3 regions of the Puribacter membranae genome follow, and region 1 is predicted to be linked to each of the others. Evidence: predicted binding sites of a transcription regulator. Region 1 holds the regulator's gene; each other region holds the start of a gene.
What was found. Region 1 encodes HrcA, which represses chaperone genes, less so after heat shock. Its sites were predicted from a motif close to TTAGCACTCNNNNNNNNNGAGTGCTAA; they were not measured.

Region 1 (10,651 bases):
CCGAATATGCAAGGCAAAGACAAAGCGCTGTTGACCGTGATTCTGTAATGGCCATAAACAGACACTCAAACATTGCCAAATACCAACATTGCTCAAGATCATTCGGATTTAATTGACTTGAGCGATGGTTTTTAACTATAATTACGGTCTATTTTGCACTCAGGGTCAAACCAGTGTGAGATTAGGAGACGTGGCCGAGAGGTCGAAGGCACTTCCCTGCTAAGGAAGCATATGGGCTTAAACCTGTATCGAGGGTTCGAATCCCTCCGTCTCCGCCAGTTAGCGATTGCGGTGATTGCTGTTTGGCAATCACCGTTTTCTTTCTTACCCTACCGGCAACGACGCGTCGGAGGGTTTTTATCCACAAGGAGAATCTATGCGTCATTATGAAATTGTACTGATCGTACATCCTGACCAAAGCGAGCAAGTCCCTGCGATGATGGAGCGTTACACGACTCAAATCACTGCGGCAGGCGGCAAAGTGGATCGCTTTGAAGACTGGGGTCGCCGTCAATTGGCTTACCCGATTCAAAAATTGGCCAAAGCACATTACCTGTGCTGGAACATCGAATGCTCGCAAGAGACATTGGATGAGTTGGAGCACAACTTGCGCTTTAATGATGCGATCTTGCGTCATTTGACTGTTAAGTTGGACAAAGCCGAAACTGGCGCGTCTGTGATGCTCAAGTCAACTGAGAAAGCCGCTGAAAAGTCTGCTGACAAACCAGTTGCTTCAGCCGAAGAATCTGCTCAGTAATATGTGACGGCTGATGAGCGCGTCGCACGTAAATCGATTGACATTAGAAGCGTGTTTGGTGGACAAAACACCGATGCGCAAAAATTTAGCCGGTTGTCCGATTGTCGAGTTGGTGTTAACGCACGATTCGATGCAAACAGAAGTCGGAAGCCCGCGCCAAACCCAGTTTGAAATTGCCGCTGTGGCAATGGGGGATGCGGCGGTGGCGGTGGATGCTTGTACGGTGGGTGCATACTACAAGGTACAAGGATTTTTAAACCGCAAAAGCTTAAAAAGTGTCAAATTACGGTTGCACATCACGCACATCAGCCCGGTGATTGATTAATTGAAATTTTTGAAAAAGGAAATGCATCATGGCAGCTCCACGTAGCAAAAACGGTCGTCCAGAACGCCGTCAACAACAAAACCCATTGTTCAAACGCAAACGCGTATGCCGTTTCACCGTTGCCGGTGTTGAACAAATCGACTACAAAGATGTTGATACATTAAAAGATTTTATCGCTGAAAACGGCAAAATCATTCCGGCGCGCTTGACCGGTACTCGCGCGATTTATCAACGTCAGTTGAACACTGCCATCAAACGTGCGCGTTTCTTGGCTCTGTTGCCATACTGCGACAACCACAAATAATGCTCGCGTATTGGATAACGAAAGGATAAATCATGCAAATTATTTTATTGGAAAAAGTATTGAACGTTGGCCAATTGGGCGACGTGGTCAAAGTCAAAGACGGTTACGCGCGTAACTATTTGATTCCTCAAGGTAAAGCGCGTCGTGCGACCAAAACAGCGATGGCTGAGTTTGAAGCGCGTCGTGCAGAGCTGGAAAAAGTTCAAGCCGAAAAATTGGTGGCGGCGCAAGCAGTTGCTGAAAAATTGGAAGGCGAGAGCATTGAGATCGCTTCTAAAGCGGGCGTAGATGGTCGTTTGTTCGGCTCGATCACCAATGCGGATATCGCTGAAGCATTGAAAGCCAAAGGCTTTGAAGTGACTAAATCACAAGTTCGCGTGATCGAAGGCAATGTGAAAGCCGTCGGCGCATACTCAGTGGCTGTGGCTTTGTTTACCGATGTGAACGCAACCATCGCTTTGAACGTTGTTCCTGAATTGGCTTAATATCCATGGGTCTTAGGAAGCAGAATGCTACAAAGGTTGATCACGAAGTAATTTAAGAATGACTTTATATAAATCAGTCTTACGGTGATTAAACCTAAATTCAGTTTCCTTCAAGTGTAGTAAAAAAGTGTTTTTCGGAACGCCGTTAAACTGCATCAAACGACGTTTGGCATAACTCCAGAATGATTCTATCCCATTTACATGATTAGAACCATTCACAAACTCATCTGCACCGTGATTGACCCGAAAGTGTTTATCAAAGCCGATATCCACCAAGCCATCATAACCACGCCAGCCATCGGTGTGAATGATACTATTAATATCTGCTTTTCCACGGATAATAGCTTGCAGACTGGCTTTTGAAGCATTCGGCACAATCTCAGTGTAGATGTTTCCATCGCGTTTGAGCAAGCCAAACACGATGGTTTTACCTGAAGCACCTCGTCCGCGTTTACCACGTACTCGATGCGGACCAAAGTAAGATTCGTCGGCTTCTAATTCGCCTTTAAGCGGTGAGGCTTGCTGGCAAACAATCGCCAAGCGACGACGAATCTTGAGGTATATGCTGTTGATTGAACGGACGGATATACCGCTTAATGCGGCACATTCGGTTGCTGTCAAATCTAGAGCAAAATACCTTAAAATCTGACGAAACTTTGCTTCGCTAATTTTTGAATGGTTGAAGTACTTGTTTTTCATTTGGTCTCAAGAGCTTAGCGCTTATTTTAATGCGTTTGCTTCCTAAGACCCTATCCATTTATGAACTGCGCAAGAGCGCACCCTGTTGTTAAAACCCCGTTGTTGTCATAACAGCGGGGTTTTGTTTTGGGTGATTGTGGTTGCTCACTGAGGTTTGATGGCGCTTGTGACGGGCGTTTGGGCGGATTGTATTGATTCGGAAAATCGTCGCGCAAAGCACAAGGGCTTTTCATTGTGTTTATGGCGGTGCATGGCTATAATGCACCTTCTACATCAGCTTAATATTTACTCAATTAAAGGCAGATTTATGAATTTACTTGCCAAGCTTTTACCGACTCAAAACATCGAGCTAAACGTCGATGCGTCCAGCAAAAAGCGCGTGTTTGAATACGCCTCCATTTTGTTTGAAAACAATCAGGGCGTGGAGCGCTCGAAAGTGTTTGACAGCCTGTTGGCGCGTGAGCGTCTGGGTTCGACCGCGCTGGGCAAGGGTGTGGCGATTCCGCATGGACGGATCAAGGGCTTGAAAGAAGCTGTGGCCGCCGTGGTGAGTGTGAATACGCCGGTGGCGTTTGATGCGCCTGATGCGCAGCCGGTGAGCCTGATGGTGTTTTTGCTGGTGCCTGAGCAGGCCACGCAGCAGCACTTGGAGATTCTGTCGGAGTTGGCCGAGTTTCTGAGTGATAAAAATAACCGCGAGACCTTGATGGCGGCAGAGTCTGCCGGTGAGGTGCTGCAACGGGTACAAACTTGGGAACCGGCTCGTCGCAGTTTGGCGTAAGCGCTCCTGATTTCGCAGACAGGATTTGCCATGCAATCAATCGCTACTTTATACAACGATGTTTCAGCGCCGCTTGGACTCAAGTGGCGTGCGGGATTGGATGGCGCATTTCGTATTTTGTCCGATTCGCACGCCGGATCGGCAGAGCTGGTCGGGCATTTGAACTTGATTCACGCTTCGCGCATTCAGGTGATCGGGCAAGCGGAGAGTGATTTTTTTGACCGGCTGAGTGAAACCCGCAGGCTCGAATACCTCAACGACTTTTTGCACCACGGCGAGCCGCCAGCCTTAATCATGGCCGATGGCGTAGAACCGCCGAATTTTTTGGTTCAATGGTGTGAAGAGCATGTGATTCCGCTGTTTTGCTCGGCAGAAACGTCTGCGCGGGTGATTGAATATTTGCGCGTGTACTTTAACCGCCTGTTTGCCGAGCGCTGCTCGCGCCACGGTGTGCTGATGGACGTGTTGGGCGTGGGTGTACTGATCTCGGGCGAATCGGGGTTGGGTAAATCCGAATTGGCGTTGGAGTTGATTTCGCGCGGACATGGTTTGGTGGCCGATGATCAGGTGGATTTCGCGCGTGTCGCGCCGGATTTTATCGAAGGTCGTTGCCCGCCGTTATTGCAAAATCTGTTGGAAGTGCGCGGCATTGGCTTGCTGGATATCAAAACGATTTTTGGTGAAACGGCGGTGCGCCGCAAAATCAAATTGCGTCTGATTACCCAACTGATTAAGCGCAACGAGATGGATACGAAATACGAGCGCTTGCCGATGCAGCATTTGACCGAAAACATTTTGGGGGTGGATATTCACAAAGTGGTGTTGCCGGTCGCGGCAGGGCGTAACTTGGCGGTTTTGGTCGAGGCGGCTGTGCGCGATACGGTGCTCAAATTGCGCGGGATTAACACTTTGCAAGAATTCATGATGCGCCAACGACAGGCGATGGATGAGACGCGTGTGGATCGATCCAGCCACAATATACAGGGCGAAATTTAAATTTTATCGGGCAAAAAGCGCGTATTGATTATGAATTTGGTACTCATCACCGGTTTATCCGGATCAGGCAAAAGCGTGGCCTTGCGGCATTTGGAGGACATGGGCTACTACTGCGTCGACAATTTGCCAGCCAATTTGTTGGAATCCTTGGTTGCAGAAATGAATCGCGCGACGTATCCGCGCTTGGCGATCAGCATTGATGCGCGCTCGTCTGCGGATTTTGAAAAACTGCGTGATCAGATTGTGGCCATGCGCGCGCAAGGTCAGGCGGTACACAGCCTATTTTTGACCGCCAATAACAGCGCTTTGGTTAAGCGATATTCCGAAACGCGTCGACGTCATCCTTTATCACGCTTGGCAGCGTCCGCTGATGGCGCCGATCAGTCGCTCAAGGACAGCATTGATCTGGAGCGCACGCGCCTGATGCCGTTGATTGAGGTATCGGTGGTGATTGACACCAGTCAGTTGAAAGCCAAGCAACTGCAACAGTACATCCACGAGGTGTTGAGCTTGCCAAATGACCGATTGACCGTGCTGTTTCAGTCGTTCGGCTTCAAACATGGTGTCCCGCTGGATGCCGACTTTGTGTTTGATGCGCGGGTTTTATCCAATCCGTTTTATGATGTGAATTTGCGGCCGTTGACCGGTTTGGATGCGCCGGTACAGGCGTTTTTGCAAGCGCAGTCAGATACCGAATTACTGATTGGGGACATTGAGCAATTTTTGCAACGCTGGTTGCCGAAATTTGAACAGGATGACCGCAGCTACGTTACCATCGCCATCGGCTGTACCGGCGGACAACATCGTTCGGTGTATATTGCGCAGACTTTGGCGCAGCGCATGGTTGCAAACGGTTTTTTACACGAAAATCAAGTATTGGTGCGCCATCGAACCATGAAAACTATAGATGCACATTAAAAAATTGCTCCCTTAAAGGAGCGATTTTTTTATAGAGTGCGATGCGCACATCAGTGATGCGCGTCGTCCGAACCCAAATGCAGTGGCAAGCGTCGTTCCGTCCAAAATACCGTGGCCAACACCAGCAGGCCGATGAGCCAGTAACCAAGCGCTAACGGCAGCACCGTGCCGTTAAACGCCTGCCCGATCAAACTGCCCAAAATCGCACCGATCAAGCTGGTGTAAAAACCGGTCCATGATGATGCGGAGCCAGCAATCGCACGCATCGGCTCCAGCGAAATCGTGTTGAAATTCGGCATCATGATGCTAAAGCAGAACAAACACGCCGCCAATAAGGGGGCAAACAGAGCAATCGGCGGATGACCGTTGAAAGCCCACGCACACACCGTCAAAACGCTGGTGAGCGTTAAAAACAGCCACAGCGCGCTGTGCGCCATGCGTCGCATGCCAAAGCGCGCGACCAAGCGCGAGTTGGTGAACGCCGCCAAGCCCATCGACATGGCAATCGCGCCAAACATCAGCGGAAAGTGCTCGCCGAGCTGGTACACATCGCGCTGAAAAATCTGCTCGGACGAGCCGATGTAGGCCATCAGCACACCCTGCATCAGACCGACCGCGGTCGCATAGCCCAAGGTCGAACGATTGTGAACGCATTGTTTGAGACTGTCCCACATGCTGGCGAGTGAGATCGGACGGCGAAAATTCGGATCCAGCGTTTCCGGCATGCGCGAGGTAAACCACGCGCCCAAAAGCACGGCATACAACAGCAAGCCCCAAAAAATACTGTGCCACTCAAAGCGAAACAACAGCAATTGCCCCAAGCTCGGCGCGATAATCGGCACGATGATGAACACCATCATAATCATCGACATCACCTGCGACATCGCGTGTCCCGAAAAGCGGTCGCGCACCATCGCGGCGGTGAGCACGCGCATCGCGGCCAGCCCGATCCCTTGCAGGACACGCATGGCGAGCAGGAAGTAAAAACTGGGCGAAAGCGCGGCGCCGATCGAAGCCAGCGCAAAAATGCTCAAGCCGAGCAGGACTATCGGTCGACGACCGAAATAATCACCGAGCGCACCGTAAATCAACTGAGCAAAAGAAAAGCCGATCATATAGGCGTAGACCACCCATTGAATATGGTTGGCTTGTTCGGCCTGCAGGCCAAAATCATGGGTCATGCGCGGAAACGCAGGCAGCATGGTGTCAATCGACAGAGCGCCAATCGCCATCATCAATGCAATTAGGATGATGAATTCGAGGCGGCCGATGTGTTCGTTCGGATAGGTTTTAAACGGCAAGGGAAACTTTCTATTGTTGTTCTTTAGCTGAGATCTGATTCAATCTATGGGGTCGATGAGGTTGCTTGCGTCAATTGTGCCATCATTTCGATGTGCGCGCTGTCCGTGTTCAAACACGGGATGTAGTGGTACTGTGCGCCGCTCGCTTCTAAAAACACCGCTTTGAGCTGATGCGCGACCTCTTCCAATGTTTCCAAACAGTCGGCGGAAAAACCCGGACACAGCACGTCCACGCGACGTGCGCCCGATTGTGCCAACTGCGTCAGCGCCTCCATCGCATACGGTTGGATCCACTTTTGCGCGCCAAAGCGCGATTGATAGGCAATATGCACCGCAGAGGGCGGTACGCCGAGTGCATCGCGTAGGGCTTCGGTCAGCGCTCGGTGCGTGGCATTGCACTGCGCCTGATACGGGTCGCCGAGGCGGACATTGCGCTCAGGCAAACCGTGAAAACTGAGTAAAACTCGGTCACCGGCAGCAAAATCCGGCGTCCCGTGCGTTTGCCAATATGCCTGAATCGACTGAACCAAAGCCTGAATGTACTGCGGATGCGTGGGGTACTCGGTGATGCGCCGTTGTTGGAGCGTCAAGCCACGCGCGCGAATCTGCCGATCTATTTCGTCAAACACCGTTTCGGTGGTGGTCATCGAGTACTGCGGATACAGCGGCAGGACGATGACTTCCTGTATGCCTTCATCAGCGATGCGTTGCAGTACCGCGCCGATGGCGGGATTTTGGTAGCGCATGGCCCAATATACTTTGAATGCCTGCGCGCCGTGATGCGCGTCCAAATGCTGCTGCAAGGCGCTCGCCTGCGCCTGCGTGATGGCCTTGAGCGGTGCGCCATTTTCGGGCGCGACGTCGTGGTTCCAAATCATCTCATACAGCGGTACGAGCCGCGCCGGACGGCGACGTAAAATGATGCCGTGCAAAATCGGATACCACAGCCATTTGGGGATATCGACCACGCGGCGATCACCGAGAAATTCCGCCAAATAGCGCGCAATCGCAGGCGCAGTCGGTGCATCGGGTGAACCTAAATTGATCAATAAAATGGCTTGGGTTATGCGTGAGGACATGAAAAGCTTTGTATTTTGGGTTTAAATGAATTCAATCAATTGAAATTTTGCATCGCACGCGAGAGTAATTTGGCGGTCACATCAACCAGCGGAATCACTTTTTCGTACGCCATGCGCGACGGACCGATCACGCCGAGCGTGCCGATCACTTGGTTGTTGACCGTGTACGGCGCGGAGATCAGCGACACGCCATCAAACGGCAAAACCTCAGATTCGCCGCCGATAAATACCTGAACGCCGCCTGCGGTGCGCGTGTGTTCGAGCAGCTGCAACAAGCGTGTTTTCTCATCAAACAGGTCAAAGGTCATGCGCAGCCGTTCCATATTGTTGGTGAACTCAGACACGTCGAGCAAATGCCGCTCGCCTTTGACGATCAGCGTTTCGTCGTCGTGGGCGCTGCTTTCGGACTGTGCGAGTGCCTGCTGCATCAAAAACGACACGTCACGTTGCAGGTGGTGCAATTCGTGCGTGAGTTCGAGGCGAATCTGCTCAAAGGTTTTACCGGTGTAGTGGCTGTTCAGATAGTTCGCCGCGCTGACCAATTGGCTGGGCGTGAAGCTCTGGCTCAACTGCAACAAGCGGTTTTGAATATCGCCCTCCGGCGTGACCATCACCACGAGGATGCGGTTGGGCGAGAGTTGCAGAAAATCAATGTGGCCGAATACCTGCGAGCGTTTCGGCGTGGCAATGATGCCCGCAAATTGCGATAACTGCGATAATGTTTGCGCCGCTTGGTTCGCCATGCGCGTTGGCGTGTCGGCGGAAAATTCCGGCGTGGCGAACTCAGCGGTGTCCTCGGCGGCAAATTGCCCTGCCGTCATCATGCTGTCCACAAAAAAACGATAGCCCGCCGGTGTCGGAATGCGTCCGGCCGAAGTGTGTGGGCTGGTGATAAATCCCAGATGCTCCAGCTCGGCCATCACATTGCGCACGGTTGCGGGCGAGAGCGCCAGCCCCGCGCTGTGCGTGAGCATCTGCGATCCCACAGGCGTGCCCTGTGCGATGTACTGATGTACCAAAGTGGTTAGCAGCCGACTGGCGCGTTCGTCTAAGCTCATGTCAAATCAAGTGCATAAAAAAGTATGACGTATTGTAACAAACTGGCGGGATGTGTGATTGACAATACCGCGCACGCAGTGATAGTGTGAGCCGATGTTATCAATACAAAATACGGCGCAACCAAACACAGTGCAACCAAACACTGCGCCCAAAGGACAGCGATGCACAATGCAATCAACGAAAGCAAACACAAAACCCTACTGTCATGGAGCAGTGGCAAAGACAGCGCGTGGGCGCTGCACACCTTGCGTCAAGACCCGCAGATCGAACTGGCGGGGCTGTTTTGCACAGTGAACCAAGCGTTCAATCGCGTCGCCATGCACGGCGTGCGCGTCAAGCTGCTGCAACGGCAGGCCGACCGTTTGGGTTTGCCGTTGCAGATCATCTACATTCCCTATCCGTGCAGTAACGAGCAATACGCGCAAGTCATGAGCGAATTCGTCACTCAGGCGCGGGCGGCGGGCGTGACGCATTTCGCCTTTGGTGACTTGTTTCTCGAAGACGTGCGCCGCTACCGAGAGGAGCGCTTGCAGGGTACGGGCATCAGCCCGATTTTCCCGCTCTGGGGTTCGGATACGCGTGAACTGTCACAAACGATGGTGGTGGCGGGTTTGCGATCGGTGCTGACCTGTGTTGACCCGAAACAATTGTCCAAAGACTTTGCGGGGCGTATATTCGATGCAACGCTGTTGCGCGACTTGCCCGCAGATGTTGATCCGTGCGGTGAAAACGGCGAATTTCACAGCTTTGCTTTTGACGGGCCCATGTTTGCGCAGGCGGTGGATTTTACGCTGGGCGAAACGGTGGCGCGCGACGGTTTTGTGTTTACGGATTTATTACTGTGACTGTATTTCAGTCTCTCACCAAGAGGTGAGAGCATTTGTTAATCACTTCATTTATTGGGAGCATATCAATGAACTATCAGGCACAAGCACATCGTTATCAGGACATGCAATACCGCCGTTGCGGTCGCAGCGGGTTGAAGCTGCCTGCGATTTCCTTGGGGTTATGGCACAACTTTGGCGGCGTGGACAGCTTTGAGCATTATCGGCAGACCCTGCGCACGGCGTTTGACTGCGGTGTGACGCATTTTGATCTGGCGAATAATTACGGGCCGCCGCCCGGCTCGGCGGAGGAGAACTTCGGCGCCATCCTCAAACGCGATTTTCGCCCGTATCGGGATGAATTGATTATTTCGTCCAAAGCCGGTTACACCATGTGGGATGGACCGTATGGGGATTTTGGCTCGAAAAAGTATTTGGTCGCCAGTTTGGATCAGAGTTTGAAACGCATGGGGCTGGATTATGTGGATATTTTTTACCATCATCGCCCCGATCCCGACACGCCGCTGTACGAAACCATGAGTACGCTGGATTTGATGGTGCGGCAGGGTAAGGCGTTGTACGTCGGTTTGTCGAATTATCCTGCGCCGTTGGCTGCGCAGGCGATCGACATGCTGCGCGAATTGGGCACGCCGTGTCTGATTCATCAGCCGCGTTATTCGATGTTGGACCGTTGGGTGGAGGAGGGTTTGCTCAATGTGCTGGCGGATAAAGGCGTTGGCTGCATTCCATTTTCGCCGTTGGCGCAGGGGATGTTGAGCAATCGCTATTTGCACGGCATTCCGACCGATTCGCGTGCGGGTAAGGCGCATGGTTTTCTGACAAGCGATCAAATTACCGAGGCGCGATTGGCGCAGATTCGGGCGCTGAATGAGTTGGCGCAGGCGCGCGGTCAAAGTCTGGCGCAAATGGCGCTGGCGTGGCTGCTCAAAGACCCGCGCATCACTTCGGTGTTGGTTGGCGCGAGCAGTGCGGAGCAGTTGCGTGATTCGCTGGCGTGCTTGCAGCGTTTGGACTTCGCGGCGGATGAGTTGAGTGCGATTGAGGCGATTTTGGCGTAAATGAGCGCGTTGGGTTGCATTGAGTTGGCTTTGCGCGACGTCGT
Region 2 (10,651 bases), 410 kb from region 1:
CCGCGCTCATACAAATCTCTAAACCGATAGTAACTGTCTCGACTAAATCCCATCGTCTTGCAGGCTTTTGAGACACTGCCCAAAGTTTGGGCTAAATTGAGCAAACCTAATTTATTTTTGATAATCTTGTGACTTGATTGAGTGTTCATTTCTGACTCCTTTGTTTCCTATATGATAAACAAAACGTCAGATTAAGTCTTAACTAATACAGGTAAAGACTGTCAAGTACTTTTCGGATAGAAAAGCCTTCACTTCGTTTTGATCGGGCAAAGCCACGGGGTTACCGTGACTGTTGCCCACCGATTGAACTTTTTTGAGCTCAATGGAGCATTACGATAAAAGCACTTACACAAACTTGCAACAAAAATTCTTATTTTTAAAAGAAAAAGACAACCGCTGATCCATTCCGTTAGATACAGCTATTTGAACCACGCCCGCACTTTTTGCGCCTGCGCGCGGACTTCAGCGATTTTGGCTGCGGTGGCTGGCGCAGCATTACATTTTTGAAATGCAGTGCTGTCAATTTTTTCGCAGAAGGTATTCCAATCAAAGTAAGTCACGCGCGAGCCATGATTGACCCAATCAACCCGCATCCCCGAATACATCAGAAGCTCACCTTTTGCCCCCCACTCCAGATCATCGACATGACCCACACATTGATTCGGGTCAGGATAACGACGCAGATAGCGAACCAGCTGCTGATCCACCCACAAAATCTGATACACCACATCATTGGAAAAGCACCCTTGCCCCTTACTTTCAGACTGTCGTCCTTCAATATTAATCAAGGTAATGTGCCGACCCTCCTTGCGCTGTTCAAACATCTGCGCTCTGTAAATATCCACCTGAGCCAGCGCGCTCGGATAAGGTTTTTTCAGCTCTTTCGCCGGCAGGTCAAATACATTCTGCGGATTAAAAATTTGAAAATACAAGGCATACGGATGCCGAGTTCGAAAGGTATAACGCCCTTTGGCCTCATCCCAGCCGACGCACTCGACGGGCAGCGATAAATTGCACCCAGGCATACCCGTAAACGAGCGCCCTTGCACATGCATCGTTCCTGTTAATAAATAAGCACCGCCATTCAAAACCACAGGAAAATGCGCACTTCCCTCACCCTCTGCACCCAAGGCAGCGGAAAACTCCAGCGTAAACGGATCACGCTCTCTGTTTAATTGAGTCCGCACAATCACGTGCTCTAACTGCGAAAATCCCCGTTCAGGAGAACGCTTAGGTAAAGCAAAATGCAGCACCTCACCCTCACGCCGTACCGCCGAGGCAGGTAAAGTAACGTTCTCTGTATCGGACTGAAGGCATGGGGTTGATAAAAATCCGCAGCGGCTCCAACTGGAATTCAACCCCATCGTCGTGGTTTTAGGATAATAAAGCGCTAACACACGCCACTCCTGCGCCAGCAAATCCTGTTTTTGTGCCGCAGACAGATCGCCGCTGGCGCTGTGCAAATCCATGGCAAACTCAATCATGTCATCCGCAGCCATCGCCGCGCCGCAGCCAAAACCTAAAAATCCACACAAAAACCAGCCAAACCACCGCGTCCTCATTTGGGTACTCCTTATATTGGGTTCGATGCTGTCATCGTTGTTTCATCGTTATTTCATTGTTGTTTTATGGCTTAACCCGACCACCTCATTATAAAGCCAGAATGATTATCATAATTTTTTACGCCTGCCCTTGAAATAATCACATTCAGCCATCATAATTAGCACTCAGAGGGTGAGAGTGCTAATTTCTCTCTGAAAACAGCACCACCCCAAGTTTTTTCAGCTTTATCTATTTGATTTTAAACCTATTTTGAGGATTAAGGAGCTTTCCATGAACATTCGTCCGTTACACGACCGAGTGATTGTTAAACGAGTTGAAGCCGAGCGCACCACAGCGTCTGGCATCGTAATTCCTGACAGCGCGACCGAAAAACCGGATCAAGGCGAAGTTTTGGCCGTCGGTCCAGGCAAACGCAATGACCAAGGCGTGCAAGTTGCTTTGGACGTCCAAGTAGGCGACCGCGTGTTGTTCGGCAAATACGCCGGCCAAACCGTAAAAGTGGACGGTAACGAAGTGCTCGTGATGCGCGAAGAAGACATCATGGGTGTGATCCAAAACTAATCGAAAAGTACGTACACAAGTACAACTACTTTTTATAGTCAAACATTTACGAAGGAAAAGTTATGCCAGCTAAACAAGTATTATTCGGTGATGCAGCCCGTGCAAAAATGGTTGAAGGCGTGAACGTCTTGGCCGATGCAGTAAAAGTAACCTTAGGCCCTAAAGGCCGTAACGTGGTTTTGGAACGCAGCTTCGGCGGCCCTACCGTGACCAAAGACGGTGTGTCTGTGGCCAAAGAAGTGGAATTGAAAGACAAATTCCAAAACATGGGCGCGCAAATGGTGAAAGAAGTGGCGTCACGCACCGCGGATAACGCCGGTGACGGAACCACTACTGCAACCGTATTGGCACAATCCGTCGTACGCGAAGGCATGAAATACGTTGCCGCCGGTATGAACCCAATGGATCTGAAACGCGGTATCGACAAAGCGGTTGCCGCTGCGATCGAAGAATTGCGCAAAATCTCTAAACCGACCTCTTCTAACAAAGAAATCGCTCAAGTCGCAACTATTTCTGCGAACTCAGACGAATCCATCGGCACCATCATCGCCGAAGCCATGGACAAAGTGGGCAAAGAAGGCGTGATTACCGTTGAAGACGGCAAATCATTGCAAAACGAATTGGACGTGGTTGAAGGGATGCAGTTTGATCGTGGCTACTTGTCACCGTACTTCATCAACAACGCGGAAAAACAAGTGGTTGAAATGGACAACCCATTTGTTTTGTTGTTCGACAAAAAAATCTCCAACATCCGTGACCTGTTGCCAGCGTTGGAACAAGTGGCCAAATCAGGCCGTCCACTGTTGATCATCGCCGAAGACGTTGACGGCGAAGCATTGGCGACTCTGGTTGTGAACAACATCCGTGGTATCCTGAAAACTGCCGCTGTAAAAGCCCCTGGCTTTGGCGACCGTCGTAAAGCCATGCTCGAAGACATCGCAATTTTGACCGGCGGTACCGTGATCGCTGAGGAAACCGGTTTGACTTTGGAACAAGTGACTTTGGAGCACTTGGGTCAAGCCAAACGCGTAGAAATCGCCAAAGAAAACACCACCATCATTGATGGCGCAGGTGTGTCTGCCAACATCGAAGCGCGTGTGAAACAAATCCGTGCACAATACGAAGAGTCTACCTCTGACTACGACCGCGAAAAATTGCAAGAACGCGTGGCCAAATTGGCCGGCGGTGTTGCGGTGATCAAAGTCGGCGCTGCTACCGAAGTTGAAATGAAAGAGAAAAAAGCCCGCGTAGAAGACGCATTGCACGCAACCCGTGCGGCTGTGGAAGAAGGCATTGTGCCGGGCGGTGGCGTTGCATTGCTGCGCGCGCGTGCGGCCATCGCTGGTTTGGCTGGCGCCAATGCTGAGCAAAACGCCGGTATCCAAATCGTACTGCGTGCGATGGAAGAGCCATTGCGTCAAATCGTGTTGAACGCCGGTGACGAGCCAAGCGTGATCGTCAACAAAGTGATGAGCAACACCGGTAACTACGGTTACAACGCTGCAACTGGCGAATACGGTGATCTGGTTGAGCAAGGCGTTTTGGATCCAACCAAAGTGACCCGCACTGCGTTGCAAAACGCCGCATCGGTTGCCGGTTTGGTCTTGACCACCGACTGCATGATCGCTGAAATTCCAGAAGAAAAACCAGCAATGCCTGATATGGGTGGCATGGGCGGTATGGGTGGTATGGGCGGCATGATGTAATTGCCCAACCGCTTAACTTAGCAATACAAAATCCCCAGCCCTTGGCTGGGGATTTTTCATGCATCAATCTGACGGTAAATCCTCATTAATATTCGGATAATCTCCATGTTTACTTCATGAAATGAATATAAGCATTTGAGAAATAAGATAATTTCGCCCGCTCACAGCACAATCAATAGAATTAAACTACAATGTCAACCCAGCACACTCCGAGTGTGTTGTTGCTCATGACGCTGAACCGTCAACGACACTCGTCATGATGGTAAAACCCAGCAGAATCCATTGATAAGGAGATTTATATGAAAAAAGTATTACTGACTTCCGTTGTGATCGGCGCGCTGGCTCTGCAAGGTTGTGCAACAGGTAACATGAACCCTCCTGGTTCCGCTGCTTCCGCAGGCATTGGCGCATTGGCCGGTGCAGCTGCAGGCGCCATCATCGGCTCAACCACGGGCAGTGATAAAGTCGGTCGTGATGCAGCCATCGGGGCGGCAGTCGGTGCATTGGGCGGCTATGTTTGGAATAACCAAATGGAAAAACAACGCGCGGCGATGGAAACCGCCACCGCCGGCACAGGTATTGATGTGACCCGCACGGCGGACAATCAATTGAAACTCGACATTCCGGCCGACGCAGGCTTCGCGGTCAATCAAGCGAATATTCAGCCGCGTTTGCAAACGGTATTGAATACCTTTGCGACCACGCTCAACACGAACAACACCACGACCGTACGCATTGTTGGTCACACCGATAACACTGGCTCGGACGCGATTAACTATCCGCTGTCACAACGCCGCGCCGACAGCACCAAAAACTACTTGGTTGCCAAAGGCGTGAACGCTGGCCGCATCAGCACCGAAGGTAAAGGCTCGGTTCAACCGGTCGCCAGCAATGCGACTGAAGCAGGCCGTGCGCAAAACCGTCGTGTGGAAGTGTTTGTCGGTCAGCCTGCCGCACAGTAATTCAAATGTTGATTGATTTTCAACCCCGCCTCTGGCGGGGTTGTTTTTTATCGAACGAGCATTCTTTTTCAATAAAATCTTAAAAAATAAAAAATAACTCTATAAAAAAGCCATAAAAATATATTTTTTAACAAAATTTACATAAAAATAACAAACACATTTCATCCATAAATGGTAAATTAGCGCCCTGCTTCGGTTCATTTAATCTCATATTGCCCATCATTGAATTCAATGCACCAAAATTGATCCTTCAAAAGCAGTACTCCGTTATTAAAATAAAACCATAATTGCCGTTTCATCCACAAAGGAGAAATACATGCAGACACTGCACAATATTATTAACGCCATCAACGATGTCCTTTGGGGCTATGTATTGATTTATCTGCTGCTCGCGGTGGGAATCTATTTCACCGTGCGCTTTGGCTTCGTACAGTTTCGTGCACTCAAACGCGCGACACAGGTCACATTCGCCAAACCCGAAGACCCGAATCAGATCAGTTCGTTCCAAGCATTTGCCACCGGTTTGGCCAGTCGCGTCGGCACGGGCAATATCGCGGGTGTCGCCACGGCCATCAGCATTGGCGGGCCGGGCGCGGTCTTTTGGATGTGGGTGACGGCATGGCTGGGCATGGCCTCGGCCTTTGTCGAAGCGACATTGGCACAAATTTTTAAAGTCAAAAATGACGACGGTACCTATCGCGGTGGCCCAGCCTACTACATTCAGCAAGGCTTAGGCTCGCGTCCATTGGGCATTGCCTTTGCCCTGAGTTTGTTGCTGGCCTTTGGTTTGGTGTTTAACGCCGTACAAAGCAATTCAATCAGCGATGCGCTATACAACGGCTTTGGTCTGGACAAAACCTTGACCGGCATCATCACCGTTACCTTATCCGGCGTGGTGATCTTCGGCGGGGTTAAACGGATTGGTCGCGTCGCGGAAATTTTGGTTCCGGTCATGGCTATTGCCTATTTGCTAATTGCCTTTTATGCCTTGATCGTAAATTTTTCGCACCTGCCGGGCGTGATCAGCACAATTTTGAGCCACGCGTTCACCGGTGAAGCCGCTCTTGGTGGTGCCGCCGGTTCAGGTATTAAAAAAGCGATGGAGATGGGCATCAAACGCGGTCTGTTCTCGAACGAAGCCGGTATGGGTTCCGCGCCCAACGCGGCCGCATCCGCCTCCACACCGCACCCTGTGAATCAAGGTCTGTTGCAAATGCTCGGTGTATTCATCGACACCATCGTGATCTGTACCGCCACCGCATTCATCATTTTGCTCTCTGATGCCTATGTACCGGGCACCGGTGCGAAAGGCGCGGCTCTGACCCAAGCGGCAGTTGACTACCACATGGGTGGTAACGGCGGCGCAGGCTTTATGGGCATCGCGGTATTCCTGTTCGCCTTCACCTCGATCATTGGTAACTACGCCTATGCCGAGAGCAACATCAAATTCATCAAGGAGAACAAAACCGTGGTGATGATTTTCCGCCTGATGGTGCTGGGCATGGTGATGTTCGGCGCGACCGGCAGCTTGCCACTGGTCTGGGATATGGCTGATGCGTCCATGGGTTTTATGGCGCTGATTAACTTGGTTGCGATTTTACTGCTGTCCAAATACGCCATTGCCGCATGGAAAGATTACAGCGCGCAGCTCAAATCCGGCTCGGATAATCCTGTGTTCAAAAGCCGTACCATCAGCGGTTTGAGCGATAAACTGGATAATGATTGCTGGAAGTAATCGCAGTATCTACCATACAAAAAGAGGCGTTTAAAACGCCTCTTTTTTATGCCTATCAGTCAGTTTAACCCACCCAGCGGCGCGCGTTTTGGAACAACTGCATCCACGGCGAGGTGTTCAAATTTGCCCAATCCTGCGGTTTCCATGAGAAGAGTTCGTTACGGAACACGCGCTCAGGATGCGGCATCATAATCAACACGCGACCATCGGTGGTGGTAAAGCCATTCAATCCCAGCGGCGCGCCGTTTGGATTTTGCGGATAGACTTCGGTCGCTTGATGCGCCGCATCTACATAGCGCAAAGCCACTTTATTCTGCGCCTGCACCGCGGTCAAATCCGCCGCATCGGCATAGCTCGCGCGCCCTTCGCCGTGGGAAATCACCACCGGCAGCACACTTCCCGCCATACCCTGCAATAAAATCGACGGTGATTCGGTGATCTCGACCTGCACCAAACGCGCCTCGTACTGCTCCGAGGTGTTGCGCACGAATTTCGGCCAATGTTCCGCCCCCGGAATGATGCCTTTCAGATTGCTCATCATTTGGCAGCCATTGCACACGCCCAAGCTGAAGGTATCGGGACGCGCGAAATACTCGGCGAACTGATCGCGCAGCGCATCGTGATACAAAATGGTTTTCGCCCAGCCTTCGCCCGCACCCAGCACGTCACCATAGGAGAAGCCGCCACACGCCGCCAATCCTTTAAAGTCCTGCAAATGCACGCGCCCCGCGAGCAAATCGCTCATGTGCACGTCCACCGCTTCAAAACCGGCCGCCGTGAATGCCGCCGCCATCTCGACGTGACCATTCACGCCCTGTTCGCGCAAAACGGCGACTTTCGGCTTCGCACTCATCGCCAAATACGGCGCAGAAACGGCCGCATCCGGTGTGAAGGTTAATTTCGGGGTCAAGGCCTGTGGCGCGCGTCCGTACTCCTGCTCAACACAGGCCGGATTGTCACGCAGCTTGGCAATATGGAACGAAGTTTCCTGCCATGCGGCATGCATCACGCCCAGCGGCAGTTGCAGTTTCGCCTCGCCGTCTTGCCACACCGAGAATTCCGCTTTTTCCTGCGCCACATCCATCACCTGACCGACGATATGGCTGTGTGCGCCCAAACCATGCGCGCGCAAAATATCCATCACCGCGGTGGTGTCGTCTTTGCGAATTTGTAGAACCATGCCCAACTCTTCGTTGAACAAGGCTTTCATCAACGCCTCATCACGCTGAACCGCGATTTGCACGCCATTGATTTTGAAATCGCCTGCATCAGCGGAGTTTGGATCAACGGTCAACAGGTCGACATTCAACGCCACCGAAGTTTGTGCGGCAAACGCCATTTCCGCCGCCGCTGCGAACAAGCCCCCGTCCGATTTATCGTGATAGGCCAAGACATGACCCGCCGCGCGCAAAGCCTGCAAAGCGGCAAACGCATTTTTCAGCATCTGCGCATCGTCCAAATCCGGCACATCATTCGCCGCGCCGACCTGCCCGCTCACCTGCGCGAGAATCGACTGCGCCATGCGCTGTTTGCCCGCCGCGATATCAATGAGTAACAAGCGCGTGGTTTCATCGGACTTTTGCAACTGCGGCGTGAGCGTCGCGTTCACATCTGTTACGGGTGCAAAAGCGGTCACAATCAACGACACTGGCGATTTCACGGTTTTGCTCGCGCCCGCGTCCGACCAAGTGGTTTTCATCGACAACGAATCTTTACCAACCGGAATCGAAATGCCCAATTCAGGACACAGCTCCATACCCACGGCTTTGACCGTGTCGTACAGCTTCGCGTCTTCACCCGCCACGCCACAAGCCGCCATCCAGTTGGCCGAGAGTTTGATTTGGCTGATTTTCTCAATCGGCGCAGCAGCGATATTGGTAATCGCTTCGGCAATCGCCATGCGTCCCGACGCAGGCGCATCCAGCACCGCCAGCGGCGTACGCTCACCCATGGCCATCGCTTCACCGAGCGTACCCGCGTAGTCGCGCAGCGACACGGCGCAGTCGGCCACCGGAATCTGATACGGCCCGACCATCTGATCGCGCGCGGTCAAGCCACCGACGGTACGATCACCAATGGTAATCAGGAAGTTTTTATTCGCCACGGTTGGATGGCGCAATACGTTCAGCGCGACCTCGTTCAAATCCAAACCGACCACATCCACCGGCGTGCTGTTCTGCGTCACGCGCTGTACATCACGGGTCATTTTGGGTGGTTTGCCGAGCAAAACTTCCATCGGCATTTGCACGGGATCTTGCGGATTGACCACGCCCTCGCGTGTGTCCAAAACTTGCAATTGCCGCTCGGCGGTGGCCGTGCCAATAACCGCAAACGGGCAGCGCTCACGTTCGCACATCTGCGCAAACAAATCCAAATGCTGCGGCAAAATCGCCAGCACATAGCGCTCCTGCGCCTCATTGCTCCAGATTTCACGTGGCGACAGGCCGGATTCTTCCAACTGAACTTTCGCCAAATCAAAAATCGCACCTTTTTTCGCGCCATCAACAATCTCAGGGAAGGCATTGGAAATACCGCCCGCGCCGACATCGTGGATCGACAGAATCGGGTTGTCCGCGCCGAGTTGCCAGCAGCGGTCGATGACCTCTTGCGCACGGCGTTGGATTTCAGGGTTGCCGCGTTGCACCGAATCAAAATCGAGCTTCGCGCTGTTCGCACCCGCGTTCATGGACGAAGCCGCGCCACCGCCGAGACCGATTTTCATGCCCGGGCCACCGAGTTGAATCAGCAATGCACCTTCGGGCAAATCGCGCTTGCCAACGTGCTGCGCATCAATATTGCCCATACCGCCCGCGATCATGATGGGCTTGTGATAGCCGTAGACCTCATCGCCGACCTGCTGCTCAAATGTGCGGAAATAGCCGGTCAGATTCGGACGGCCGAATTCATTGTTAAACGCCGCGCCGCCAATCGGCCCAGCCAACATGATTTGCAACGGACTGGCGGTGTGCTCCGGCTTGCCATATTTTTGCTCCCACGGACGTGGCGCGTCGGGCAAATGCAGATGGGACACAGTAAAACCGGTCAAGCCGGATTTCGGCTTACTGCCCTGTCCGGTCGCGCCCTCGTCGCGAATTTCCCCGCCCGAACCCGTCGCCGCTCCGGCGAACGGTTCAATCGCGGTCGGGTGATTGTGCGTTTCCACCTTCATCAAGGTATGGGTCAACGCGGTATTGCTGCGGTACACACCGTTCGCGTCGGGGTAAAAACGTTCCACCACCGCGCCCTGCATCACCGCCGCATTGTCGTCATACGCCACCACGTCGCCCTCAGGGTGTAGCTGGTGTGTGTTGCGAATCATTTTGAACAGGCTCATCGGCTGCTGTTCGCAATCAATGATGAAGTCCGCGTTAAAAATTTTGTGGCGGCAATGCTCCGAGTTCGCCTGCGCGAACATCATCAATTCCACATCGGTCGGGTCGCGCTGAACTTTTTGGTACGCATCGACCAGATAATCCATTTCATCCTCGGACAGCGCCAAACCCAATTCAACATTGGCCTCAGCCAGCGCCGATTTACCGTTTTTCAACAGAGGAATCGTTTGCAACGGCTGATTTGGCAATTCGAGGAACAACTCATGCCCGTCATACTCGCCCGCGAACCACGACTCAGTCATGCGGTCGTGCATGCTCTGCGCCACTGCCGCCAGCTCATCTGCACTCAAGGCTTTTTTGCCACCGAGCAAACCCTTGCCCAGTACCAAGCCATACTCAATCCCGCGCTCGATGCGACGAATGTGCGTCAGACCCGCGTTGTGTGCAATGTCCGTGGCTTTACTCGCCCACGGCGAAATCGTGCCGATGCGCGGCACCACGGTCAAGCTCACCTCGTCAAATGCGTTGCTTTGGTGCGCTTCACCATACGCCAGCAAGCCGTGCAAAATGGTCAAGTCCTCTTCAGACAAAGCCGCATCCGACCACACATAGTGGACAAAACGTGACTGAATATCCTCGATTTGCGGGAACTGCGGTGCGATTTTACCCAGCAGATTGGACACACGAAAACCAGAGAGCGCACGCGAACCGTGCAAAAGCGTAATCACAGACATGAGATTTCCTAAGAAATACGGGTGAAAGGGCAATTTGAATAGTCGTTATTATACGTTT
Region 3 (10,651 bases), 290 kb from region 1:
CGCCACTTGCTTGACGGGGCTGGGCGTGAGTTTCATGCCGCGCCCGCTCGGACGGTCGGGTTGGGTCAGTACCAGCGGGACGTTAAATCCCGCGTCGATGATGGTGGATAGGGCGCGGGCGGCGAAAACGGGGGTGCCGGCGAAAATCACGTTCATGGGCAGCCTTTATTGTTGCGCTTCGCGCTGTTGTTTTTTAATTTTGTTTTTGATGCGGTTTAATTTGAGGTTGGAGAGGTATTGCACGAATACTTTGCCGTTCAAATGGTCAATTTCGTGCTGAATGCACACGGCGAGCAGTTCGTCGCACTCCATTTCAAAAAATTCGCCTTTTGCATCCTGCGCGCGCACGCGCACGCGATCGGGGCGGGTGACGGTCTCGTAAATTTCGGGTACGGACAGACAGCCTTCTTCCCACTCTTTTTGTTCGACGCTTTGTGCGACGATTTCGGGATTGATGAAGACCAGCGGCTGATCGCGCTCCTCAGAGGTATCCACGACGACGATGCGACGATGAATGTCCACCTGCGTTGCGGCCAAGCCTACGCCTTTGGCGCTGTACATGGTCTCAAACATATCGTCGATTGTGGTTTGCAATGCTGCGTCAAACGTGCTGACCGGTTGGGCAACGGTGTGCAAACGCGGATCAGGGAACTTTAAAATAGACAATACCGCCATAATTCTTTACCATCTCTTGTAGAATAATGCGCCCACCCTGCGCTCGCTCCGTTTGCTGCGCCAAGGTGGGCCGTCGGATGCGCGTTTGCCCGATGACTCATTGACCAATCCGCACACCATGAATTTATCCACGCATTTTACCACAGCCCTTTCCAAGCCCGCTGCTCGGCAGCGCATCGCAGCCATTTTATTCGGCGCTTGTATGTTTTCGGCACACGCCGAGACTGCGGCAACGGACTTGTCGCAGTCAATGACCTGCGCCGAGGTGTTCCAATTGCAACCGAGCATCGTGCAAGCGCACGGTGGCGGTGATGCCTACGGCCAATGGTGGTTTGAGCCGCATGAGTTCAAGCAACATGAGTTGAATCAACCTCAGGCAGGCAACCGCGCCGCACGCAGTTTGCCGCTAACGCCGGCGGATGCGGAGCGGTTTTTGGGCGCGAAAAACGACAGCGTGCTGATTCGCTGGCACTCGTCGGTATCGGACGCGGCGCAGTTGAGCCGTTTGGCACAACGTGAGCCGTATTTATTGGTGCGCGCGGGCGAGCCGATCAACGATATGAATGGCAAAACGCTGGGGCGCTTTGTACGCCTGATCGCCAAGGCACGTTGGGATGCGCGTTTGTCGGTTGAATCGTCGGGCAGCAATAGCGCGACGCGTGAATTCATCGCGCCGCTGCGGATTACGCAGGCTGTGGAAGAGGTTGATCGCGGTGACCAGGTGGTGCCGCGGATGTGTGTGCAGTTGACGGCGCCTCAATCATCCGCGCCAACCCTGTTGAGCGCATCGAGTGCGCCCAGCACGCAGGCGCGTTTGCTCGGGTTTTTACCCGCGTCCAATGCCCGCCTGATTGGTGCGCACAACAGCATTGCGATCATGGATCAAGGGGCGGAGCACGGCGTGACGCCGGAGCAGCGCTGGGCGTTGGTTGAGATGATCGATGCGGCACAAAAAAATACGCAGGTCACGCGCCAACGCGCACAGGTGCGCATCGTGCAGGTGTTGCCGCGTTACAGCATCATACAGATTCAGAATGCCGAGCGCGAAGTTGTGCGCGGCGCGTATTTAAAACGACTCACTTCAGCCGCAGCGGATGCGCCATGACCGTCGAGCCACGCGTTGCTATCTCACTCAATGAAGCGGAAATCGCTGCGTGGCTGCGGCTATTGGCGACCGAGGGCGTGGGCGATGTGACTGCGCGCTTGCTGCTCACGCATTTTGGCCTGCCCGAACAAATCTTCGCGCAAAGCTACGGCACGCTGATGCGTGTGGTGTCTGAGCGTGTCACGCGCAATTTATTGAGCGAGCCGGACGAGGCGTTGCAACAGCAAATCGAGCGCACGCTGGCGTGGCTCGCACAGCCGAACAACCACCTCATCACCTTGGCTTGTCCACAATATCCGTCCGCATTGCTAACCACCAGTGATCCGCCCGCGCTGTTGTACGCTAAAGGGCGGATTGAGTTACTCAATACTTCCGGTGCGTCGCGCGCCTTGGCCATCGTTGGCAGTCGCAACGCCACCGCGCAGGGCATCAAAAACACCGAGTGGTTCGCCGAAGAGCTGGCGCAAGGCGGCTGCCACATCATCTCCGGCCTCGCGCTCGGCATTGACGCTGCCGCGCATCAAGGCGCGCTCCAAGCCTACCGCCGTGCGCCGAGTATGGCCGGCTCCACCATCGCGGTGATTGGGACAGGCTGCGACATCATTTACCCCGCGCGCAATCAAAAATTGACCTACGAAATTGCCGAGCACGGTTTGATTGTGAGTGAATTTCCGCTCGGCGCAAAAGCGCAGCCAACGCATTTTCCACGACGCAATCGCATCATTTCCGGCCTGTCGCAAGGCGTCTTGGTGGTGGAAGCGGCGCTGCAATCCGGCTCGTTGATCACCGCGCGGCAGGCGCTGGAACAAAACCGCGAGGTGTTCGCCATCCCCGGCTCGATTCACTCACCGCTGTCCAAAGGCTGTCACGCCTTGATTAAGCAGGGTGCGAAATTGGTCGAATGCGCGCAGGATATTTTGGACGAATTGCGTGTGCCGTTGCACACGCGAGTGATTTCGGCGGCAGAAAATGAGGCGGTTTCGGTTGCTCATACGGACTCAGGCGCAAGCGACGTTTCTGCGGCGGCGCAAACCATTTTGAACGCGCTGGGGCACGATCCGTGCGACATTGACACGCTGGCGGCGCGCACCGGTTTGGACGTTGGCGAACTATTGGCCGAGCTGATGGGGTTGGAGTTACAAGGCGAGATTGAAAAGCGAGCCGGTCATGTGTATGCGCGGCTGAGTTAAGGATGGATCTGGCATTCCATTTAACATAAGGTGTCATATCGTACTGCATACGCCATCTGTTCGCAAGAAGATTGCGGGGGTAAAACCGCAATGACGCATCGGATTATGGGATGGGAATCGCAATCCTTAAAAATTGAAGGTTAAGGGAGCCATTGATCGGGATTTATTCGGCGGCGCAGTTGGTTTTCGGTTAAAATACGCCCGCGTTGCCCTTGTGTCAGACCAACGCACATTCATTCTCAGCCTCCAGTTGCAAAGGATTTTAACGTGGCCGATATCTTCTTTTACCTACTCGAAAACTACGCAGGCATTACGCAATGCCCCGACGCGGCGACGCTCGCGCGACGTTTGGCGTACGAAGGCTTCGAGGAAAACGAAGTGCGCGCGGCGATTGCATGGGTTGAACTGTTGCGCCAGCCCTTGGGCATTGAGGTGGTTCACGCCACACACGCGCACAGCCACCGCATTTACCACAGCGCCGAGCGGCTGCATTTGGGTGATGACAATCTGAATTTTCTCAGCAGTTTGGCGCATGGCGCGTCCATCAGTGCCGAGCAGCGCGAGCGCATCATCGAACGCTGCATGATGTTGCCGGTGGTGCCGAACAGCGTTGAGCATTTCAAAGCCTTGGTGCTGACGATTTTATGGGCGGATGAGCAAAGCATTGACGATGCGCTGTTGCACGCCATGCTGGATGAGTCTGACAGCGATTTGTGCCATTGATCCACATCGACAGTGCAATTTAGAAAAATAACGAAATAATCACGCCCAAAAACGCCAAGCTAACGCTGGTGATGTACAGCTTAAATGTCGTTTGATAATAGCGCGCCACCTGCTCGGACGAGGTGTCGGGCGAGGCCAAACGGTTATTCAACACACGGTAAAGCACCCACAGCATCCCTAATAGTGAAACCAGTAGCGTGATCACAATCAGCCAATCGGATGTCGTCTGAATCGCGGCTCCGGCTTCATTTTCCGCCGACCAAGTCGCCAAAAAATTCAGCAAAAAACCCAAGATAATCCCGAGCGAGGTCACCATCGGTTGACGGTAGTCCTTGATGTCGCCGCTAAAGCGTAATTGTGATTGCGTCATGGTGCTGTCCAAATAGGTGAAAACAGCGCGGATCATACCATAAAGCCCACAAACAAAGCGGTTTGAGCGTGTGTATAATGCGCCGCATGGAGTCAAATAAATCACAAGGAGACATGATGGCAAGCACGCGTTTATCACGGCGACAATTCATTCAGGGGCTGGGCGCTCTGTCCATTCTGCCCATCGTGGCGTGCGCTGACGGCGCAGAACAGACGTCTTCCACGGCATCCGCGGGTGCCCGCGGCGGCTACCTCATGCCCGATGAGGGCGAACCCCACAGCGCCACATGGATGGCGTATGGTGCGACTGCCGCCGCGTGGGGCACGAGCGGCAATTACGGCGCGAGTCGCTCGATCGCGCGTAAAGATTTGATGCGTATTGCGGCCAATTTGTCGCGTTTCGAACCCGTGAAAATGCTGGTGAGCAATGAAAAGGACAAACAAGAAGCCTTGGATTTTCTGACGCAGATTCGCGCAGAGCCGGTGAGCGGCGCTGTCGGTCAATATGAGGAAAGCGCGGTTTACACCGGTGGCAAGGCCCTGCCGCCGATAGAGGCGGCGGGTGCGATTGAGCTGCTCATTCAGCCGGTGAATGATTTGTGGACGCGCGATACCGCGCCGGTTTTCGTGCATGCCGTGGGTCAACCGGCGGACAAAAATCTGTACGCGGTGAATTTCAATTTCAACGGTTGGGGGCAGGAGGACACCGGCGCGTCGGGCTGGCGTAAAGATCCGGAGAAAGCCGAAAACGGCATTGGCGATCAACGCGTGACCGAAGACCAACGGGTTGCGGATTTCATCATCGGCCAAACCGGTGCGACCAAAATCAGCACCTGGCTGGTGATGGAAGGCGGTGGCATCGAAGTGGATGGGCAAGGCACGGCTCTGTGCACCGAGAGCTGTATTTTGAATCCGAACCGCAATCCGAATAAAAGCAAAGCGGATGTGGAAGCCGAATTGGCGCGGATTTTAGGCATTAAAAAAGTCATTTGGCTGCCCGGCGTGCGCGCCAAGGAAATTACCGACGGCCATATTGATTTTTACGCGCGCTTCGTGGGGCCGGCGCAGGTCGTTTACACCTTGGACAATGACCCCGACTCGTCCGATTATCATGCCACGCAGGAACACAAACGCATTTTGTCCGCCGCCACTGACGCGCAAGGACGGCCGATTCGCGCCATTGCCTTGGATACGCCGAATTTTGAGGATGTGGAGAAAACCGTGGTGGCGCGCAATTGGAGTTCAGGCAAATCCAAATTCAATGCGGACGGCTTTGCCGCAGGCTATGTCGGATTTTATCTGGCCAATCAATGCGTGCTGATGGCGCGCTTTGGCGATGCGGCGGCGGATTTGCGTGCGTTTGAACAGATTCAAGCGCTCTATCCCGATCGTCGTGTGATGCAAATCACCACGGATGGCTTGGCCAATGGTGGTGGCACGATCCATTGCGCCACGCAACAACAGATTCGGGTTTGAGCGGACGCTGAGCATTGAAAAAAGAGGCGATCAGCCTCTTTTTTCGTGCCGTGTGCTTGAATAGATGGGCTTATTCAAGTGGTCTTTCGCTTTTTGTCGCGACAAGGCTTTGACTCGCTACGGACAGTTGGTTGGCCGTCACGCACGGCTTATTTTTGCGCGAGACTGCGCTCCAATTCAGCGACCTGCTGTTCCAATGCTTCTAATTTTTCGCGCGTGCGTGCCAGCAAGGCCACTTGCACGTCATATTCTTCGCGCGTGACCACGTCCATTTTTTGCAGTGCGCCGATCAAAAAGGTCTTGGCGTTTTGGCTCAAATCGCGCAGCGGCGAGTTTTGTACCCATTGTTCGACGGTGTCTTGTGCGGTTTTGCTCCACGGGCTGTTCATGTGTGTCCTCTTTGATTGACTTAAAACGAAAACGGCGCGGGTTTGCGCCCACGCCGTATTATCGTTGATTTTTGTCGCTTTATTGCGCCAAATGCGCACGCATTTTTTTCATCGCCGCCGCTTCGATTTGGCGAATGCGTTCGGCAGAGACGTGGTATTTGTCGGCCAAATCGTGCAGGGTTTGGCCTTTGCCTTCGTCATCGGCCAACCAGCGCGCTTCGATGATGTCGCGTGAACGCTCGTCCAACACGTCCAGCGCGGCGCTCAAACCGGATGATTGTAAGCGGTCACTCTCGGCACGCGTCAAAACCTGCGTCGGCTCCTGTGTCTCGTCGGCCAAGTAGGCAATCGGCGCCATCGCCACGGCATCTTCGTCGTCGTTCATGCCGCCGTCAATCGCGATGTCGCGACCGGTCAGGCGTTGATCCATTTCGATCACTTCCTCGGGTTTGACGCGCAGGACTTTGGCGACGTTATGCACCTCTTCCTGCGTCATGTGTTCGCCGGTTTTCATGCTGCGCAAGTTGAAAAACAATTTGCGTTGTGCCTTGGTCGTGGCGATTTTCACCATGCGCCAGTTTTTGATGATGTATTCGTGGATTTCCGCCTTGATCCAGTGGATGGCGAACGACACCAAGCGCACGCCGCGCGTCGGGTCAAATCGTTTCACCGCTTTCATCAGGCCGATCGAGCCTTCTTGAATCAAGTCGCCTTGCGGCAGGCCGTAGCCCATGTAGTTGCGCGAAATCGACACCACCATGCGCAGGTGCGACACCACCAATGCGTGTGCGGCCTGTAAGTTGTTCGGGTCTGCGCGGTAAGACATCGCAAACTCGTACTCTTGTTCAGGCGTGAGCATAGGCACCGCGTTTACCGCGCGGGTGTATGCGTCCAAATCACCCAAGCTCGGCACTGCGAGCAATTGGTTGTATTTGGCTGAATAAGGGCTCATTGCGTATGTGGTCATATCTGTTCTGTTCTCCATGCGGTTGATGTATCCCATCAACTCGATGATGCCGCGTGAGAGGCTGGCATCGGTTTGTCTGATGGTATTTTAGCACTCTTTTATCGAGAGTGCTAAAACGCGATCAGCGCTATTAATTAACGCGTTGGTGTGCGATTAGTTGACTAATATACTAAAGAATTATCGTGGTGAGAGTATGGCGAAAGCGTGGGACAATCGTGGATAAGGTGTAAAGTTTTGTTAAGTTGAATACAGTGAAAATGGCCTATGGCGTGAGCAGTTCGATGCCATTGGCCTGTGCGTATTCGCTAAATACGGCTTCGGGCGCGCGATCGGTAATCAGCAGGTCAAATTGGTCCAGCGCGCCGATGTAAGCGGCACGCGTTTGCCCGAATTTGCTGTGATCGGCGATCAAAATACGCTGCTGCGAGCTGGCCAGCGCACGTTGCTTCATCGGCAGCTCCTCCAGATAAAAGCAGGTCACGCCAAAATCCAAACTGATGCCCGCAGCGGAAATAAAGGCTTTGTTCGGACGTAGGTCGTCCAGCTCATTGCGCGGGCCGATGCTGCTGAAAATGTAGTTGTCGCCCTTAAATTCGCCGCCACACAGAATCACGCGGCATTTGGGCTTGTCCTGCAAGGCTAAAAAGGTGTTGAGCGAGTAGCAAATGGCGGTGAATGCGATGTTGTCATCAATCGCGTCGATCAGATACGGTACGGTGGTGCCGCAGTCGAAAAATACGGTGTCTTCCGGCTCGATCAGCCGTGCGCCGAGTGCGCCGATGCGTTGTTTTTCAGCCACCAGCTTGTTTTTCTGGTCGGAGACAAAGTAGTGGCTGACGCTGCTGTTGTTCTGTTGGGAGACCAAATAGCCACCCAGCAAAACGATCTCGCATGGCTCGGCATGGATGTCGCGCCGTATGGTCATTTCCGAGACGTTGAGCTGCGCGGCGACCTCTTTCAGATGAATTTTTCCGGTGCGTTTGAGTTGTTGAGCGATTTTTTTGAGGCGCTCTTCTCGGCGGGTGAGTTCCATGGCTTGTCGAGGTGTGGGGAAAAGGCAATTTGCCTGCCAAAAATGTTATCAAAATAACAAAATTAATGCAAACAATATCGCTGATTTTTGAAATATTTAGGAAAAACCATCAAATTGTGATTTCTATATCAAAATATGTTGAAAATGTTATTGGATTCACATACTATGTGGACATAAAAATAATATTCTCCATGACTCGTTGAGCCATCAGTATTTGAAAAACAAGGTGCTGAGTACAGAGAATCAGTTGACGCCGGCATTGCAAAGAACCATCATAATAAGCAACCGGCGTTTTTTATCCCGAGCAGTGAAATGGTGGGAGGCGATGGCAGAATCATTTTTAAATGGACTGGAGTACACATGGATATCAAACAGTATGCACAACGCGCTTTGACACTGATGGATTTAACCAGTTTAGAGGACAACGACACCGATGAGAAAATCCGCCAACTGTGTGCGAACGCAGTGACGCCGTTCGGCCACACCGCTGCGGTGTGCGTTTATCCGCGCTTTATCGGCGTGGCGCACGACGCACTGGGTGCGGACAGCGCGGTTAAAATTGCCACCGTGACCAATTTCCCCCACGGTGGTGCCGATGTGGATTTGACGATCCGCGAAACCGAGTCCGCCGTGGCGGCGGGTGCGCACGAGGTGGACGTGGTATTCCCGTACCGTGCGTATTTGGATGGCGATATGATGGTCGGGCGTGATTTGGTCGCGGCCTGCGCCGAGGTCTGCCATGCGCGCGATGTCTTGCTCAAAGTCATCATCGAGTCGGGTGAATTGGTGAGCGAGCGCGTCATTCGCTCGGTCAGCGAATTGGTGATTGACGCGGGTGGCGATTTTCTGAAAACATCCACCGGCAAAGTCAACATCAACGCCACACCGGAAGCCGCGCGCTATATGATCGAAACCATCCGCGCCAGCGGGCGTCGCAATTTGGGCTTTAAAGCCGCAGGCGGCGTGCGTACGGTACAGGACGCGATGGTATACCTCGATTTGGCGCGCGAGATCATGGGCGCAGACTGGGTCAAACCGGCAATATTCCGCTTTGGCGCATCGGGTTTGCTGAACAATCTATTGGCAACGTTGAACGACACCGATACCACGATCAACCACAGCAATTATTGAACATCATTTTGAACACAGAATAAGGAGAACACCATGCTCACACAAGAAATCATCAAGAAAAAACGCGATGGCGGCATACTGAACGCCGAGGACATTCGCGCCTACGTCAGCGGCGTGACCGATAATAGCGTCAGCGAAGGGCAAATCGCTGCGATGTGCATGGCGATTTTCTTCAACAAACTGAACATCGAAGAGCGCACCACCCTCACCCTCGCCATGCGCGACTCGGGGCGCGTGCTGGAATGGAAAGACCTGCAATTGAACGGTCCGGTGGTGGACAAACACTCCACCGGCGGCGTGGGCGACGTGGTCTCGCTGATGCTCGCGCCGATGGTCGCGGCTTGCGGCGCGTATGTGCCGATGATTTCGGGGCGCGGCTTGGGGCATACCGGCGGCACACTGGACAAACTCTCTGCGATTCCGGGCTTTGACACCTTCCCCGACCCTGAAAAGTTGCGCCACATCGTTAAAACCGCCGGTGCGGCGATCATCGGCCAGACCGGCGATTTGGCGCCCTGCGACAAACGCATTTACGCCACGCGCGACATCACCGCGACCGTTGAGTCGATTGATTTGATTACGGCGTCCATTCTGTCGAAAAAACTCGCCGAAGGCTTGGACAGCTTGGTGATGGACGTGAAAGTCGGTAACGGCGCGTTCATGCCGACCTACGAGGACTCGGTAGCGCTGGCGCAATCCATCGTTGATGTCGCCAACCACGCAGGATGCCAAACCACCGCCCTGCTCACCGATATGAACCAAGTGCTCGCCTCCAGCGCGGGCAATGCACTCGAAGTCGCCGAAGCCGTGCGCTATCTGCGCGGCGAGCAAATCAATCCGCGCCTGCACGCTGTGAATATGGCGCTGTGCGAACAGCTGCTCATCAACGGTGGCTTGGCCAAAGACAAAGCGGATGCGAACGCGCAGCTCGAACACGCCCTGCGCAGCGGTAAAGCGGCGGAATACTTCGCGCGTATGGTGGTGGAACAAGGCGGTCCGGCGGACTTCGTCGAAAACTACGCCAACTACTTTGAAGCCGCGCCGGTCATCAAACCGCTGTTCGCGCCGCAGACAGGGACTTTGCGCGCGATGGACACGCGCAGTGTCGGCATTGCCGTGATTGGCTTGGGCGGCGGTCGTCGCGTCGCCACCGACGTGATTGATTTGCGTGTTGGTTTTGACCAAGTATTGCCTTTGGGCGCAAAGGTTGATGCGCATACGCCGCTGACCGTGATTCATGCCAAAGACGAAGCGGCGTGGCAACAAGCGGCGCAGGCATTTTTGGCTGCGGTGACGATTGATGAACAGCCGTATACACCGACGCCGGAGATTTATCAGATCATTCGTTGATACAATAGAATTTGCGCGCTTAAAACAGAATTAAAACAGCATGCAAATGCTATAGGATCTTAAAAAATAAGCCGTCATTCCCGCTTGCGCGAGAATGACGGGGGTTGATTGAATGTTAATAGCCTGTTGGTAACCCATTTGGGTTTGACATTTGACTCCTAATATTGAAAAAGGAAGACGATGAAACGAGCCATTATTCTCATGTTGGACTCATTTGGCATCGGTGCGACGCCGGATGCAGCG

Region 2: the regulator HrcA is predicted to act here: its motif matches at 1,721-1,747, upstream of ACZ41M_RS05525 (co-chaperone GroES).
Region 3: the regulator HrcA is predicted to act here: its motif matches at 6,982-7,008, upstream of rpoH (RNA polymerase sigma factor RpoH).

What each region holds. Positions count from the first base shown of each region.
Region 1 is NZ_AP040167.1:1,529,413-1,540,063, reverse strand. It holds gene trhP (prephenate-dependent tRNA uridine(34) hydroxylase TrhP) at 1-48, shown strand, start outside; tRNA gene ACZ41M_RS07440 (tRNA-Ser) at 185-278, shown strand; gene rpsF (30S ribosomal protein S6) at 377-757, shown strand; gene priB (primosomal replication protein N) at 771-1,082, shown strand; gene rpsR (30S ribosomal protein S18) at 1,111-1,386, shown strand; gene rplI (50S ribosomal protein L9) at 1,419-1,871, shown strand; gene ACZ41M_RS07415 (IS1595 family transposase) at 1,899-2,570, opposite strand; gene ACZ41M_RS07410 (PTS sugar transporter subunit IIA) at 2,878-3,351, shown strand; gene hprK (HPr(Ser) kinase/phosphatase) at 3,382-4,347, shown strand; gene rapZ (RNase adapter RapZ) at 4,378-5,265, shown strand; gene ACZ41M_RS07395 (multidrug effflux MFS transporter) at 5,316-6,566, opposite strand; gene hemH (ferrochelatase) at 6,611-7,645, opposite strand; gene hrcA (heat-inducible transcriptional repressor HrcA) at 7,681-8,703, opposite strand; gene ACZ41M_RS07380 (Dph6-related ATP pyrophosphatase) at 8,866-9,549, shown strand; gene mgrA (L-glyceraldehyde 3-phosphate reductase) at 9,618-10,607, shown strand.
Region 2 is NZ_AP040167.1:1,118,538-1,129,188, forward strand. It holds gene ACZ41M_RS05515 (IS481 family transposase) at 1-149, opposite strand, end outside; gene ACZ41M_RS05520 (hypothetical protein) at 420-1,562, opposite strand; gene ACZ41M_RS05525 (co-chaperone GroES) at 1,834-2,124, shown strand; gene groL (chaperonin GroEL) at 2,187-3,830, shown strand; gene ACZ41M_RS05535 (YiaD family glycine zipper/OmpA-like lipoprotein) at 4,130-4,792, shown strand; gene ACZ41M_RS05540 (alanine/glycine:cation symporter family protein) at 5,109-6,527, shown strand; gene purL (phosphoribosylformylglycinamidine synthase) at 6,592-10,593, opposite strand.
Region 3 is NZ_AP040167.1:1,816,821-1,827,471, reverse strand. It holds gene fmt (methionyl-tRNA formyltransferase) at 1-156, opposite strand, end outside; gene def (peptide deformylase) at 166-675, opposite strand; gene ACZ41M_RS08840 (hypothetical protein) at 761-1,780, shown strand; gene dprA (DNA-processing protein DprA) at 1,777-2,970, shown strand; gene ACZ41M_RS08830 (DUF494 family protein) at 3,238-3,693, shown strand; gene ACZ41M_RS08825 (hypothetical protein) at 3,713-4,063, opposite strand; gene ACZ41M_RS08820 (agmatine deiminase family protein) at 4,180-5,538, shown strand; gene ACZ41M_RS08815 (accessory factor UbiK family protein) at 5,688-5,927, opposite strand; gene rpoH (RNA polymerase sigma factor RpoH) at 6,007-6,879, opposite strand; gene deoR (DNA-binding transcriptional repressor DeoR) at 7,157-7,927, opposite strand; gene deoC (deoxyribose-phosphate aldolase) at 8,288-9,058, shown strand; gene deoA (thymidine phosphorylase) at 9,092-10,408, shown strand; gene ACZ41M_RS08790 (phosphopentomutase) at 10,589-10,651, shown strand, end outside.